DNA from 3 places in the Sporosarcina sp. FSL K6-5500 genome. Region 1 is predicted to be linked to each of the others. Evidence: riboswitches for the same ligand, from Rfam matches in the RefSeq annotation. Region 1 holds a riboswitch; each other region holds the start of a gene.
What was found. Region 1 has a riboswitch for cobalamin ahead of MKX62_RS07885 (hypothetical protein). Riboswitches for the same ligand answer to the same signal wherever they lie in the genome.

Region 1 (5,285 bases):
TCATAAGGAAATTGGCTTTCTTTTAATAAAAAACACTTGAATCTTTGAAATAAGTTTTACTAGCTGGCCGCTCTTCTAAGAAGTTTTTCATAGAATTAATAATAGTAGTAATCGTATATTCATTTGAAATTAAAGTCAATCGCGATTTATTTAAAATAGTCTAAAAGTACAGGCGGTCTATGCTGCATGAATAAAACAACAATGGGTCACGTCTGTTGATTAACCATTTATTCGAATAAAATACTGGTGAGCAGGGCTTAAAATAATCCTTTTTCACTGGATCATTTCCGGTTCGCTTTCGGCGAATTAATCACGACATATTTACCGTGAGGCAAGTGTGGCTAGAAGTGACTCCGTCACTTCTAGCCACACTTTTTTCAGTAATCCTGTTGCGAATAGTTGCATGTCGCATTCCTACATATCTAGACGTCCCGGTAATCGTATAGAAGTCACTCTATCCAAAGCAGTCCAAAGTCAACTATACACATAGCGCCCAGTAGGTGATCACGTTACTCACTGGTTACTTTGGTTAATCAACAGACATGACAATGGGTTTTATTTATAAACAATGCATTGCCTTCTCGGCTTCATCCCACGGGACGGAATAGCCTTTTCCTTTGGTCAAGAAAATGGAAGTGGATGAGTATTCGGGATCCGCTTCTTTGTTATAACCGATTTCTTCAATGACTTGTTCCTGGTTATGACAGCGGTCATAGCCCCCGAATAACAGGCTAAGCGTTCCTTTACCGTGGGTGAATGAAGCAAAGACGGTGCTGTAATTCATAAAAGTAGCAACTGGCACACGCCCTTTTACAATAACTTTTTCGCCAATTGTTTCTGGTGCGTCAAAGCTGCCATGTGCTTGTTGAATGTCTGACAGCACTCTTCCCATATTATCCAAGTCCACTTTTATTTTGAAATCGTAGTAGGGTTCGAGCAACGTATTGGGTACTTGTTCTAAACCTTGTCGCAGAGCCCGGAAAGTAGCCTCTCTAAAGTCACCTCCAGATGTGTACTCGTTATGACTTCGTCCTGTCAGTAACGTTACTTTGACATCTGTAAGAGCTGAGCCGGTTAATAACCCATGATGCTCTCGTTCGAATAAATGGCCGCGTACTACGTTTTGGTGACCAATAAGTAAATCGTTTGCATGGCAGACGTTGTCGAACTGTATGCCACTATTCCTTTCGGTTGGTTCAATTAAAAGATGTACTTCCGCGTAATGCCTTAAAGGTTCAAAATGACCATAACCCGTTACGGATGTTTCAATGGTTTCCTTATACAGGATTTTAGGTTCACCGAAGGAGACTTGAATCGAAAAACGCTCGTTAACAATTTGTTGGAGTACTTCGAGCTGGATGACGCCCATAACGTGAACATGAATTTCTTGAAAATGTTCATCCCAGAAGACGCGCAAAGAAGGATCCTCCGCATCGAGTAGGTTAAAACATCGAAGTACTTCTTTCACATGGATGGCAGCGTCGAAAATAACTTTTGACTTAAGGGTAGGCATCATGTCAAAGGTCGCTTTTTCTTCTAGTGCTCCAACGCCATCACCAATGGCCGCTTGCGTTAATCCAGTAACGGCGAACAGTTCACCGGCATGAACATGATCGATTGCTTTGAACTTATTACCGTTATAAACGCGTATCTGTGTCACTTTCTCCGTGTAATCTCCGTAATTCACTCCATCCCTGACGCTTAGCGTACCGCTTAGTGATTTAAGGAAAGTGACCCTGTTACCACTGTCATCATGGCGGATTTTATAGACCTGTGCAGCGAAATCACTATCATCATCGTAAGAAGTTGTTGTCAATAAATCGAGCTTCTCGAAAAACGCCATGACACCAATGTCCTTGAGTGCAGAACCGCTGGAGAGGGCGAAGATTTTATTGTCGCTAATCATTTTCTTTAATGTTGCAAGCCACAAATCGTTGTCGTAACCTGATTCCAAATAGGTCTCAAGAAGTGCTTCATCACGTTCTGCGATAAATTCAATGAGTTCATCTTCCATAATTCCTTCATTGAAAGAGGATGTAAGGTCACAGATGTCTTCCGATAGATTGGTGCGAATTTCATGGAGTACACTTGCAATGTCGGTTCCTTCACGGTCCGTTTTATTGATGAAAAAGAATGTAGGTACCTGATGTTTGCGGAGCAGTTGCCACACGGTTTCCGTATGACCTTCCACGCCATCGCTTGCGCTAATGATAATAATGGCATAATCCATTACTTGAATAGCGCGTTCCATTTCAGGAGAAAAATCGACGTGTCCAGGTGTATCGATAATGTAGTAGGTAGATCCGTTATAGGAAATGGATGCCTGGTCTGCAAAAACCGTAATACCTCTTTCTTTCTCAATTGTATGGCTATCGAGGAAGGCGTCTTTATGGTCCACGCGCCCTCTTTGTTTAATGCTTTTTGTATGATAAAGCAGTTGTTCAGAAAAAGTTGTTTTTCCTGCATCTACATGTGCAAGTATGCCAATTGTTTTATACATGATGTCACTCCTGTCCGATTCTTGCTACTACCAGTAGTATAGCAAATCTGAATTGGGCGAATGACCTTAAATAGGTGTTATACTGTAAAGACAAACTGAATGTGAAGGAGGAATCAGATTTTGAAATATTCAAGAACGAAAATGGAACAGCTTGTAAAGAATGATAAAGAGCTGTCAAAACGTCTGAAACAGATAATGGCAGAGCTTGACTTAGAGAAGAGTTTTGCTTTGAAAGCGTTGTATCATGCGGATGTAAAAGACGGTGGTACGCATCAGAGGAATTATCAGGAACTGTAAGTACATTAAAAGCGTGGAAAGTCTATTATGACTGCCACGTTTTTTTTGATGCCTTTTTCACTGGATCATTTCCAGTCCGCTTTCGGCGAACTATTTATAACATCTTTACCGATGGGCAAGTGTGGCTAGGAATTGCAGTTCATTGCTCCTAGATAATCCTGTCGCATCCCTACACATCAAGACATCTCGGTAATCATATAGAGGTCGTTCAATTCAAAGCAATCCAAAGTAATTGTACAAGAAGCGGCTATATATGTTGAATTAAAGAATCCTATTGAATCAGTTGTGGTGCTCAATAATGAGAGAGCTGTTATTCGGGTTGTGGATTGTAGATCGCTTGGCGCTTTGGGGATGCCTTTGCCGCGCCTTCGCTAGGTTGTATATTTTCGAGAGAAATGTAATTTTGAGATGTATATGGCGAGATTGTAAGGTGATTACTAGTTGATATTATATAAATTGAAATAAAGAATTCCATTGAACCGCTACGGCGCTAGGAGATGCCTCCCGCCATAAGCCAGATGAGGTATTCTTTAACCTATCTGGAATAACCTCTTGGCATTAACTGTATAATTTCTGCAAAGAACGCAGAAATTATACAAACCGAACTCTTCGTTGTTCGGTTGGCTACCCCTGTTAAGGCGCCTTCGCTCAGTATATATACCGGATTCAACATATATAATTATAGTCAAGAAATCCACAATCCAGGTTGCAGATTTCATCCCAGATAATGAAATGCGTTATCTCACATAGACCACCCAGCGCAGGCGCGTCTTCGTGGTAGCCGGAGCGATAAGACTGAAAGCGGTCTCCTTTCTGGCTTATCGCGGGAGGCATCCACAAAGCGTCGAAGCGGTATTGGCAGGAATTCTAATTTGCTCTAAGTATTGGGGCTTTTTCAGTGGCCTCTCAAAAGCCCTTGTAAAGCATATACGCCGTATTCATTTGTTCAACATATATAGTGTTGGATTCAGTTATTTACTGGTTGTTTTTTTAAGCTTAATCTTCTGGTGAACCGATTACTTCGTGTTTGATTTCATCGAATGCTTTTTGGAGGTTACGTGAATAAAGTTTTTTTACCTCTTCGTTTATAGACGTTGTTTTTCCAATCTGTTCTTCGTAATAAGAATAGGTTGAAGACAGTGATTGTGATTCGCTTATGATGAGATTTGTCATTAAGACATGTTTGAATGCGTCCAGATAATATTCTTTTGTTCCAAGTTTCATTGGCTAAAATCCCTTTCTTTTATGGAAATAAAAAAGCATCTTCCTAGTTAAACGTAAGGAAGATGCTAGTATGCGTAAATTTGTATGGTCGCTTGTTGCCGTAACGAATGGTTCGTAAACAGAAGTACACTATTGACTGCACAGTGAAATAAGAGGTATTGAGTCCTCTTATGTTTCTTTTGTATTACGTTCTTTCGTACGGCGGCTTTTACAAGAAATTGCTCGATCATAGCCGCACTTAACACCTCCTATCCGCGTAGGGAATTGGTGTGTACTGAAATAGGCAGGTCTCCTGGCTCATGATCATCGCGTTCTTTTCCCTTCCCATTCGTAACGAACAGTGGATTTGAAAAGAGTACTCCCATTTACAGTTGCGGGACAGCGTCGGTTTTTCACCGAACTTCCCTTTTAAGCTTTTATACAAACGTAAAAAAGCACCTAATTTCTACACGTTATTCAGTTGTGCTTTTACTATAACATACATATTGTCTGACTTAACACGATTGCTAAACAAGGGGTTCATTAATGGCCCATTACCGCAAATTTGGACAAGAAAATGTCTATCCCTCTTACTATAATCAAGCTGGGGGGATAGAAAATGAATAAAATAAAAACAAAAGATCCATATCGAGTTTACATTTCTACATGCTTCTTATCACAATTATTTTTCACATTTATATTTACGGTGAACTTGTTGTACCATGTGCAAACTGTAAAGCTTGATCCGCTTCAACTTGTGTTAATTGGGACCGTTTTGGAGCTTTCCGTTTTTCTTTTTGAGATTCCAACTGGGGTTGTTTCGGATTTGAAAAGTCGGAAGTTATCTTTAATAATTGGGTATATATTAATAGGAATCGGTTTTTTAATTGAAGGGGTATTTCCCTATTTTGTAACAGTGCTAGTGGCTCAAATTGCATGGGGGATTGGCTATACCTTTACTAGCGGCTCTCAGCAAGCCTGGATTGCAGATGAAATAGGGGAGGAACGTGCTTCACTGGCATTTATAAAAGGGGCAAAGGCCGGTAATCTTGGCCAAATTATAGCTATTCCGCTCAGTATTTTAATGGGCTATTTTATGATTAACCTACCAATCATTATCGGCGGGCTATGTATGATTGGATTAGCCGTCTATTTAATGATTTTTATGAAAGAAGAAAACTTCAAACCGTTAGATAAAGAAGGAAGAATATCTACGCTGGGAAGTATGAAGGAGAATATGGGCAATATTATTTCCTATTCCAAAGCGAGCTTCATCATAAGGATG
Region 2 (5,285 bases), 590 kb from region 1:
AGTGCCTGTGCGACGAAAACGCGTTGCTGTTCGCCACCTGATAGCAGTTCGATCGAGTTTTCAGCATAGCGTGTGATGGACATACTGGTTATGGCATCGGTCACGGCGCGCTCGTCTTCATCTGACCATGAGGAAAATAGTCCTGATTGGTGCGGATAGCGACCGAGTTCAACCGTTTCTCGAACAGTGTGGGAAAATGCATGTGCATGGAGTTGTGGCAAGACGGCTACTTTTTTGGCAAATTCTTTTTGTGAATAAGTAGAAGCGTCTTGCCCGTCAATTGTGACGGAACCCGTTTCCTTCGGGAGAATGCCTGAAATAATTTTCAAAAGTGTGGATTTACCACTGCCATTGGGTCCAAGTATGCCGAGTACTTCGCCTTTATTGACATTGAATGTCACTGCTTTCACGATGGATTCTTTGCCATAACCACCGGAAATATTTTCGACTTTTAACATTTCACATGCCTCCTTTCCTCCGTTGTTTATAGAAGATAAATGCAAATACGGGTGCACCGATAAACGCTGTGATGACACCGACCGGAAGTTCTGTCGGCGAAATGATTGTCCGGGCAATTAAGTCGCAAATGATGAGCAACGTTGCACCGTTCATGAACGATAATGTCAGGAGATGGCGATGATCAGATCCCCAAAGAAGCCGCGTCATATGCGGAACGACTAGACCAACAAAGCCAATTGTGCCGGACACCGCGACTGCCGAACCTGTCAGGATGGATCCACCAATCAGAATGGCAAACTTACGGCGTTTGACGTTGACACCTAAATGATGCGCTCGTTCTTCTCCAAATAACATCGCATTTAATTCGCGGCGATTCAGCCACAGCATGAATGAACCTACGACGACGAATGGCAAAATCATCGTAATATAATTCCATCCCCGCATTGATACACTGCCGAGTAGCCAACCAATAATTTGACGCAACTCTTCCCCTGTGAGCGCTATCATAAGTGATAGTACAGAACCGAGGAACGAACCGAAAATGATTCCAGTCAAAATAATTGTTTCCATTTTCATCGCTCGGTCAACGAGGCGTGCAAATCCAAGAACGAGGAACATTGTTAATGCAGCACCAACCATACTGAATATAGGAAGCGTATAAGTACCTAAAAACGGGATAGAAATACCAAAAAAGAGCGTCATAACAGCACCGACCGAGGCGCCGGATGACACTCCGAGGGTGTATGGATCAGCGAGAGGATTTTTCAGCAACCCTTGGAAAGCAGCTCCCGAAATCGCGAGCGATGCGCCGACAAGTCCGGCAAGCACGACACGCGGCATACGAATCTTCCACAAAATATTGGTAGCTGTTGCATCCGCCTCCGCATTCCATAACGTACTAATCGGTATTTTCACAGACCCGATTGACACACCGAGCCACACCGCCACAACGAGTGCGGCGGCGGAAACGATGTAGGCAACGCTGGATTTACTCACCGAAAGCCTCAGGGTAGATGGCTTTTGCTATTTCTTCAAGCCCTTCAGCAAGACGTGGGCCTGTACGGCTCGTGATATTCTCTTTAACTTGAACAACAGCTTTTTCTTTAATTGCCGTAATCGTATCGAAACCTGGGCGTGCATAAACGTCTGCAACTGCCGTTTCGATATAATCATACAACACGATAATTACATCCGGATTACGGTTAATAATTTCTTCCGGAGCTATCATAAACCAGTCTTCCTGATCAGCAGCAATATTTTCAGCACCGATCATTTCTAGCATTTGATCCATAAATGTATTTTTTCCTGGTGTGTAAATGTCTGGTGCTGGCGATGTTTCAACGAAAACTGTTTTTTTATTGTCGACTGTTACTAATTTCGCCAATACTTCTTCTACTTTTGCTTTCATATCCGTAATGATTTTTTCTGCTTCTACTGTTTTACCAGTCGCTTGACCGATTGTTTCAATCGTTGTGTACGTTTCTTCAAAATTTGCTGCATTTTTTACAACAAAGACTGGGATTCCTGCATCGCGGATTTGTTGCAGTCCTTCTTTGCCTTTTCCAAGTCCTGATTCATGCGCAAAAACAATTTCAGGGTTCATGGAAACGATTTTTTCGACGTTGAAATCCTGGCCGCCGATTTTCTCTTTTTCAAGTGCTTCTGCTGGATAATCATCGTAGTCATTGACGCCGACAATCGCATCCCCAAGACCTAGTTCAAACAATATTTCCGTGTTGCTTGGCACCATAGAAACGATTGTTGCCGGTGCAGTTTCCAGGGTAATTTCATTACCAACCGAGTCCGTTAACGTAAGCGGGAATTCAGCTTTAACCACTTCGGCTTCCGGTGTCCCATCTACTTTCGGCTTATCTGGTGTAGTAGCTGTTCCACATGCTGCGAGCAAGAATACTGCCAAAAATGCCGTTAATCCTAATTGCCAAATCTTTTTCATGTTGTTTTCCTCCTGTTTGTTCCAAATAAAAATCCCCCGTAATTGCTACGGAGGAATAAGCTGAGTAAAAATCTGGACGCACAGTGACGTCGATTTTCACTAATCCTATCCTCGTAGGGTACGTGTGATCCATAAAGGCAGGTCTCCTGGCTCGTGTTCAAGGCTTGCCGCGTCTTCCCGGAACTTTTTCCAGTGACACATTGCGACTAACTCACACTTACAGTGGCGGGACCGCGCCGGCATTGAACCGACTTCCCTTTTAACCCCGTTTTTAATGCGGGGCACCTTTATGTTTGGTATGTATTTTGTACAACTTTCAGTATACTACAAATTTTTATTGTGTCGATAGTGAGGGAGATTTGTAGATTTAGATATGTTGAATTAAAGAATCCCGTTGAACCTGTTGTGTCGCTCGATGATGAGAGAGTATTAATTCGGAATGTGGATTGTAGATCGCTTGGCTCTTTGGGGATGCCTCTAGCCATGAGCCTGGATTGACGCTTCGCATCCAGTCTCATGGCTTCGGCTACCCCTTTGCCGCGCCGGCGCTGGAGTGTACATTATTGAAAGTGATTTTGAGATGTTTGGACTGAGATTATAATGTGAGTACTATTTTATACTAATTTCATTGAAGAAAGACATACTACGAGCTACAGGTCTTTTCCCCGACAATGCAATGTGCATTCTATTATATAGACAATCCAGCGAAGGCGCGCCTTCGTGGTAGCCGGAGCGATAAGACTGAAAGCGGTCTTCTTTCTGGCTTATCGCGGGAGGCATCCACAAAGCGTCGAAGCGATATTAGCAGGATTTCTAATTCATTCCAGGTAGTTGGACTTATTCAGCGGCCTTCCAAAAGCCCTTGTAAAGAGCATGCATCGTATTCATTTGTTCAACATATATAGGGAGAATATCTGCATGTGAAAAACGCCTTACTTGAGAGATAACAATCTCTCAAGTATGGCGTTCAATTTTATTACATCTTTTCTGGAGCAGAAACACCAATAAGTTTCAATGCATTTGCAATTGTTGTGCGTGTGATTGTAATTAATGCTAGACGTGCTTCCGATAGTTCGCGGTTGTCTGGGTCCAGCACTTTTTCTGCGTTATAGAAGCTGTGGAATGTAGCCGCTAGTTCTTGGATATATGTTGCAACGCGGTGTGGTGAACGGATTCTCGCTGCATCACTGATTACTTGCGGGAAGTCACCGATTTTCTTCAGTAATTCCAACTCTTTTTCAGCTTGCAATAAAGAAACATTATCCACAGATACAGCCATGCCATTTTCATCAGCTTGGCGCAAGATTGATGAAATCCGTGCATGCGCATATTGTGCGTAGTACACAGGGTTTTCATTCGACTGAGAAATCGCTAGGTCTAGGTCGAAGTCCATCTGCGAGTCACCTGAACGCATTGCGAAGAAGTAACGGACTGCATCCAAACCAACTTCCTCAACTAGCTCACGCAAGGTTACGGCTTTCCCCGTACGTTTACTCATCTTGAACTTTTCACCGTCTTTATATAACTGAACCATTTGCACGACGCTGACTTCGAGCGTGTCGTTGCCGTAACCAAGCGCTTCGATTGCCGCTTTCATCCGTGGAATATAACCATGGTGATCTGCGCCCCAAATATTGATAAGTTTATCGAATCCGCGAAACAATTTATCCTCATGGTACGCGATATCCGGTGTCAAATACGTGTAAGTACCGTCGTTTTTAATTAACACACGATCTTTGTCATCACCGAAAGTTGTTGAACGGAACCATGTTGCGCCATCTTCTTCAAAGACATGGCCGTTGGCACGTAATTTATCAAGAGCAACATCGATTTTGCCGTTTTCATACAATGAAGTTTCAGAGAACCAGACATCAAATGACACACGAAAATTCGCAAGGTCTGTTTTTAGCTTCTCTAATTCATGCTCCAGGCCATATTGGCGGAAGAAGGCATAACGCTCTTCATCTGGCGTGTTGACGTATTTGTCGCCATATTCAGCTGCCAGCATTTTACCGATATTAATAATGTCCGGTCCTTGGTAGCCGTCTTCAGGCATTTCTTTATCCAAACCGAGTGCTTGGAAATAACGTGCTTCAACAGAATTGGCAAGGTTGTGCACTTGATTTCCCGCATCGTTAATGTAGTACTCACGTGCCACATCGTAGCCAGCGAAATCGAGAACGTTGGATAGAGAATCACCAAGAGAAGCTCCACGTGCATGTCCAAGGTGAAGGTCACCTGTCGGATTTGCAGAAACAAATTCAACTTGGACTTTTTGTTTATTGCCGAAGTTTGAACGGCCGTAGTTCTCGCCTTGTTCAAGAACGGTCTTGACGATGCCGCCTAAGTAATCCGTTTTTAATTTTATATTGATGAAACCAGGACCTGCAATTTCAATCGATTCGATCGAAGTGCCATCCGTATTTAGTTTTTCAAGTATCGCTTCCGCAATTGCACGCGGCGGCTTTTTCGCTAACTTTGTCAGTTGCATAGCAATGTTCGTTGCATAATCGCCGTTGTCTTTGTTATTAGGCGTTTCAAGCATAATGTCCGGTATTGCCGTTTCTTCTGCCAAACCCGCATCAATTACAGCTTGACGGAGTGCCACTTTTACCTCTTGTTGAATCTGTTCTACCGCGTTCATATTGTTCCCTCCGTGTATGTAATAGTCAGTTCGTATGTTCCAAGAAGCGATCCTTCTGCATGCAAATCGTAATGCACATTGAAGCGTCCTCCGGAATTGTCTTCTTGCTCCTTGAAATCGAGCTTGTCCGTTTTGACAACTAAGTCAAACGTCGCCGGTCCACTGCCGTACGTTCCTGGACGTTCACCAGCTGCAACAAATGGCAATCGCATCGTAACTGCACCGCGA
Region 3 (5,285 bases), 1.4 Mb from region 1:
TGATTCAAGTGTATCATTTGACCGCTTATAAGGTGCGACTGTCTGTTGTTTAAACTCGCCGTTGCGATCACGGGGAATTGTGATTTGGAGGTCACCATATTCCGTGTGTAGCGTTCTTTCATATGAACCATTACGTGAATTACCTGAATTAAAACCGATTCGGTCGTATTTTTCATAATCTAAAAAAGCCGTCAGCTCCGTGGCGAGCAGCGCATTTACCGCTGTTTCTAAATGCGAACGAAAAACTTCGGTAATATCTTGTTTTTGGACTAGTGCTTGGACAATATCTGCTGTAAACTGAGTCATAGGGAAGACCTCTTTTCTAGGATTGGTTGTGGTGACTTAATTCTACCAAGAAAAGGTCTTCCTTTTTGTATTTATTCATTTACACAAGATATTTTACACTCTCTATGCGCTTTACAAGGGCTTTTGGGAGGTCACTGAAAAAGCATTAGTACTTGGAATGGTTTAGGATTCCCGCTAATACCGCTTCGACGCTTTGTGGATGCCTCCCGCGATAAGCCAGAAAGAAGACCACATGGGAGGGATTGAACTGCATCCCTCCTTAGTCTTATCGCTCCGGCTACCACGAAGTAGCGCCTTCGCTAGATGGTCTATGTGAGAAAGAGCTTTTCATTATCTGCGATGAAATCTGCAACCTAGATTGCGGATTTCTTGACTATAATTATATATGTTGAATCCGGTATATATACTGAGCGAAGGCGCCTTAACAGGGATCGCCGTAGCGGTTCAATGGAATTCTTTAATTCAACATATATAGTGTGTAAATGGGGATTGAATACCCGTTTCCCATTTATGTAATAGTAATGATAAGTGATGATAAATGAAAAGAGTATCCAATTATTGTTTACGCATTCTTGAAGTCGGTATACTTAATGCCTCTCTGAAACAATAGAAATTAGATATGAATAAAGAATTGGAATATTTAAAAGTTTGTGTTATAGTCAAGGGGATATTTCGATAATTGAATATGTGTAAAAATAGGTGCGGATTAATACTGACGTATTGGTCTGCTTAAAAGGGAAGTTCGGTGAGAATCCGACGCTGTCCCGCAACTGTAAATGGGAGCGATTTCGTTTAAACCACTGCTTTTTAAAAAAAGTGGGAAGGTACGAATAGCAATGATCATTAGCCAGGAGACCTGCCTCTTTTTATAACACATGTTGACCTACGAGGATAGGGGGTGTTAAGGACGCGCGGATGAGCTATGCCTATTTTTAACAGGCAGCTTTCTTTTAGTTGGGATTCTAGCGCTCTTTAACAACTTCTCTTATGAAGTTGTTTTTTTTATGGTCAGAAATAAGGGGAAGCGCTGCGAACAGATACAAATAGGATAATTTTTGGTGAAGTGAAAGCGTTTACAAATCTCAGAGTCATAACCATTCAGATTGGGGGAAAATAGTTTGACGAATACACTTACATTTTTACCAGGACTTGAAGGCGTGATCGCCACTGAAACATCCATTTCGCTGCTCGATACGGAATTGGGTCAGATTATTATCAAAGGATACGATTTAATCGAGCTTTCAAAAACAAAAGGGTATCTTGATATTGTCCACTTGCTAATGGAAAATACCTTGCCGTCTGATACTGAAAAAGCAGATGTGGCAGATAAATTGAAAAAAGAGCATGGTGTGCCAGAAGGTGTCACAAAGATTTTGCAAGCATTGCCTAAAGAGACACATCCAATGGACGCATTGCGAACTGGGATATCTGCTTTAGCGGGCTATGATAAGGAAATTGATCAGCACACTCTAGCTATCAATAAAAAAAGAGCTTACGAGTTACTTGGCAAAATTCCAGAAATAATTGCGAACAGCTTTCACATTTTACAGGAAGAGGAACAAATTCACCCGTTGAAAGAATTGTCATACAGTGCTAATTTCCTTTATATGATTACGGGGAGGAAACCGACAGAGTTGGAAGAATCTATTTTTGACCAGTCGCTACTACTTTATAGCGAGCACGAAATGCCAAATTCCACCTTCACCGCAAGGGTAATTGCCTCGACGTTTTCGGATTTATATGGTGCATTGACTGGAGCGGTTGCTTCTTTAAAGGGCTATTTACATGGAGGAGCGAATGAAGCAGTCATGAATATGCTTTTAGAGGCTGGTTCTGTTGACGCATTTGAATTGTTATTAGAAAAGCGTTTACGTGATAAAGAGAAAATTATGGGGTTTGGTCATCGAGTCTATATGAAAAAGATGGATCCAAGGGCCTTGGTAATGAAGGATGCTTTAAAGGAGTTATGTGCGCTAAAGGGTGACGATCTCCTTTACCGAATGTGTGAGGCGGGAGAAACCATAATGGAGAGAGAGAAAGGACTTTATCCAAATCTAGATTATTACGCGGCACCGGTATATTGGATGCTGGGCATTCCAATCCCATTATACACACCAATCTTTTTTGGTTCGAGAACAGTAGGATTGTGTGCGCATGTTATTGAACAACATGAAAATAATCGTTTATACCGTCCAAGGGTTCATTATATAGGCGAACGACACAGCAATCATTCAACTGGGGAGTTGTAACTGGCCGTTCACCACAACAGCGATACACTAGGCATCACTTAGTACTATTCTAAACAAATTGAAAGCGGAAAGGAAGAGTTAGATGTTGAAATTGAAAGAACAAATGACAATGGACACACTGATAGAGGAAATTACGGACTATGTTTTAAATAAAGAAATTACAAGCGAGGAAGCATATAAGACAGCACATAATGTGTTAATAGATACAATCGGGTGTGGAATATTGGCATTAAGCTATCCGGAGTGTACGAAATTACTAGGACCTGTAGTACCGGGTACTATTGTTCCAAATGGCAGTCGTGTACCTGGTACATCGTATGTACTGGACCTGGTCCAAGGCGCATTTAATATTGGCTGCATGATACGATGGCTCGATTATAATGACACATGGTTAGCTGCTGAGTGGGGTCATCCGTCCGATAATTTAGGTGGCATTTTAGCTACAGCAGATTATCTAAGCCGTTTACGTCTTTCGGAAGGAAAAAAACCACTTGTTGTACGTGATGTATTGGAAATGATGATTAAAGCACATGAAATCCAAGGCGTACTGGCATTAGATAATAGTTTGAACCGTGTTGGACTTGACCATGTTCATTTCGTCAAAATTGCTACAACTGCGGTCGTCACCAAAATGCTTGGCGGGGGACGTACAGAAATAAATAATGCGTTGACAAATGCCTGGATTGATGGCGCAAGCCTTAGAACGTATCGTCATGCACCTAATACCGGTTCACGAAAATCGTGGGCAGCAGGAGATGCAACGAGTAGGGGTGTACGACTGGCGATGATGGCAATGACAGGCGAAATGGGTTACCCGACAGCGCTATCCGCTCCGGAGTGGGGATTCCAAGATGTTTTATACAATCAAAAGGAATTAACACTGGCACGTCCTTTAGACTCTTATGTGATGGAGAATATACTGTTTAAAGTATCGTATCCAGCCGAGTTCCATGCGCAAACAGCGGCGGAATGTGCCATTATCCTGCATCAGGAGATAAAGGAGCGACTTGATGATATTGAAAAAATTACAATCACGACACATGAATCTGCTATTCGGATTATCGATAAAGTAGGTCCGCTTAACAATCCCGCTGACCGTGACCATTGCATCCAATACATTACGGCACTTGGTTTACTATATGGCGATGTTGTTGCAGATCATTATGAAGATGACGTGGCAAATGACTCACGAATCGATCAATTAAGAAATAAAATGATTGTCGTAGAGGACGAGCAGTATAGTAAAGATTATCTCGATCCGAGCAAGCGCTCGATCGCCAATGCTGTTCAAGTTACATTTAAAGACGGTTCCACAACAGAGAAAGTTGTAAGTGAGTATCCGCTTGGTCATCGCTTTAGAAGAGAGGAAGCTATTCCTCAAATACGCGAGAAATTTTCGGCTACATTGATGACTCATTACCCTGAAAAGAAGCGAACAGAAATAGAAGTGGCGTGCGAAAGCCAAAGTAAGTTAGAACAGATGAACGTCAAAGAATTTGTCGACTTATTTTTGCTTTAAGAGAGGAGGGAAATGACAATGGCGTGGATTGTTGATCAACAATCATCACAAGAGACATTAGCTAAGAAATTCCATTCAATCATGCATGCATCAGGAATCGTTCAAATCCCTGGTGCGCATGATGCGATGGCAGGGCTTATTGCACGAGATGCCGGATTTTCTGCACTCTATTTATCGGGGGCCGCCTATACGGCTAGTCGTGGTTTACCAGACTTAGGGATTGTGACGTCAACTGAAGTTGCGGAGCGAGCAAGGGATATAGTGCGTGCTACCGATTTACCGCTGCTTGTTGATATAGATACAGGTTTTGGTGGTGTATTGAATGTAGCAAGGACAGCCCGTGAAATGGTAGAAGCGAATGTCGCAGCAGTACAATTAGAGGACCAACAGTTACCTAAGAAATGTGGCCATTTGAATGGAAAGAACTTGGTTTCTACTGAAGAAATGGTGCAGAAAATAGTAGTGTTGAAACAGGTTGCACCGACACTTCTTATTGTTGCGAGAACAGATGCGCGCGCAGTGGAAGGTTTAGAGCAAGCGATTGATAGAGCGAAGGCATATGTGGAAGCGGGTGCGGATGCTATTTTCCCGGAAGCTCTTCAATCAGAAGAGGAATTCAGACTGTTTGCCAAAGAGATTTCGGTTCCTTTGCTTGCAAACATGACTGAGTTTGGAAAAACACCCTATTATAGCGCCGATGAATTTGCTGAAATGGGTTTCCAAATGGTAATTTACCCAGTCACATCATTAAGAGTTGCTGCCAAAGCCTATGAACGTGTTTTTGAGAAAATCATCAATGAGGGCTCACAAGAACAAGCACTTTCTGATATGCAAACGAGAAGTGAATTATACGTTACTATTTCTTATGATGAATTTGAAGCATTGGACGAGTCAATAGCGAAGACCGTATTAACAAAAGAGCAGTAATACTGAATAGCGGCGATGATTCGTTCTTTAAGGCATGGAGGTAAGGCCTGCTGGAGAATGGATCATCGCCTTTTCACATTATCAAAAGGTGGATGATGAGAAATGGTAAAAGAAGATTATTATAGGGTTAAAGAATGGATGAGCGAATATCCGCAAGTGTTGACAAAGGACCTTGAAATCGGAGAAACATTACGTTTGCTCTCCGAAGGACATTGTTCGGAACTGCCAGTTGTGGATCATGAACGACTAATCGGAGTCGTCACAATAGGGGATTGCCTTGCTAC

Region 2: another riboswitch for cobalamin. It lies ahead of MKX62_RS04825 (ABC transporter substrate-binding protein); the one in region 1 lies ahead of MKX62_RS07885 (hypothetical protein).
Region 3: another riboswitch for cobalamin. It lies ahead of mmgD (citrate synthase); the one in region 1 lies ahead of MKX62_RS07885 (hypothetical protein).

What each region holds. Positions count from the first base shown of each region.
Region 1 covers NZ_JBBOTP010000001.1:1,704,728-1,710,012, forward strand. Annotated here, with positions in the region: gene MKX62_RS07875 (translation factor GTPase family protein) at 560-2,500, opposite strand; gene MKX62_RS07880 (hypothetical protein) at 2,621-2,797, shown strand; gene MKX62_RS07885 (hypothetical protein) at 3,794-4,021, opposite strand; cobalamin riboswitch at 4,287-4,478, opposite strand; gene MKX62_RS07890 (MFS transporter) at 4,620-5,285, shown strand, end outside.
Region 2 covers NZ_JBBOTP010000001.1:1,112,283-1,117,567, forward strand. Annotated here, with positions in the region: gene MKX62_RS04815 (adenosylcobinamide amidohydrolase) at 1-458, opposite strand, end outside; gene MKX62_RS04820 (FecCD family ABC transporter permease) at 460-1,455, opposite strand; gene MKX62_RS04825 (ABC transporter substrate-binding protein) at 1,448-2,413, opposite strand; cobalamin riboswitch at 2,533-2,717, opposite strand; gene argS (arginine--tRNA ligase) at 3,390-5,057, opposite strand; gene MKX62_RS04835 (DUF1934 domain-containing protein) at 5,054-5,285, opposite strand, start outside.
Region 3 covers NZ_JBBOTP010000001.1:3,147,681-3,152,965, forward strand. Annotated here, with positions in the region: gene MKX62_RS15160 (IS256 family transposase) at 1-306, opposite strand, end outside; cobalamin riboswitch at 987-1,184, shown strand; gene mmgD (citrate synthase) at 1,425-2,555, shown strand; gene MKX62_RS15170 (bifunctional 2-methylcitrate dehydratase/aconitate hydratase) at 2,638-4,074, shown strand; gene prpB (methylisocitrate lyase) at 4,093-5,001, shown strand; gene MKX62_RS15180 (sigma 54-interacting transcriptional regulator) at 5,104-5,285, shown strand, end outside.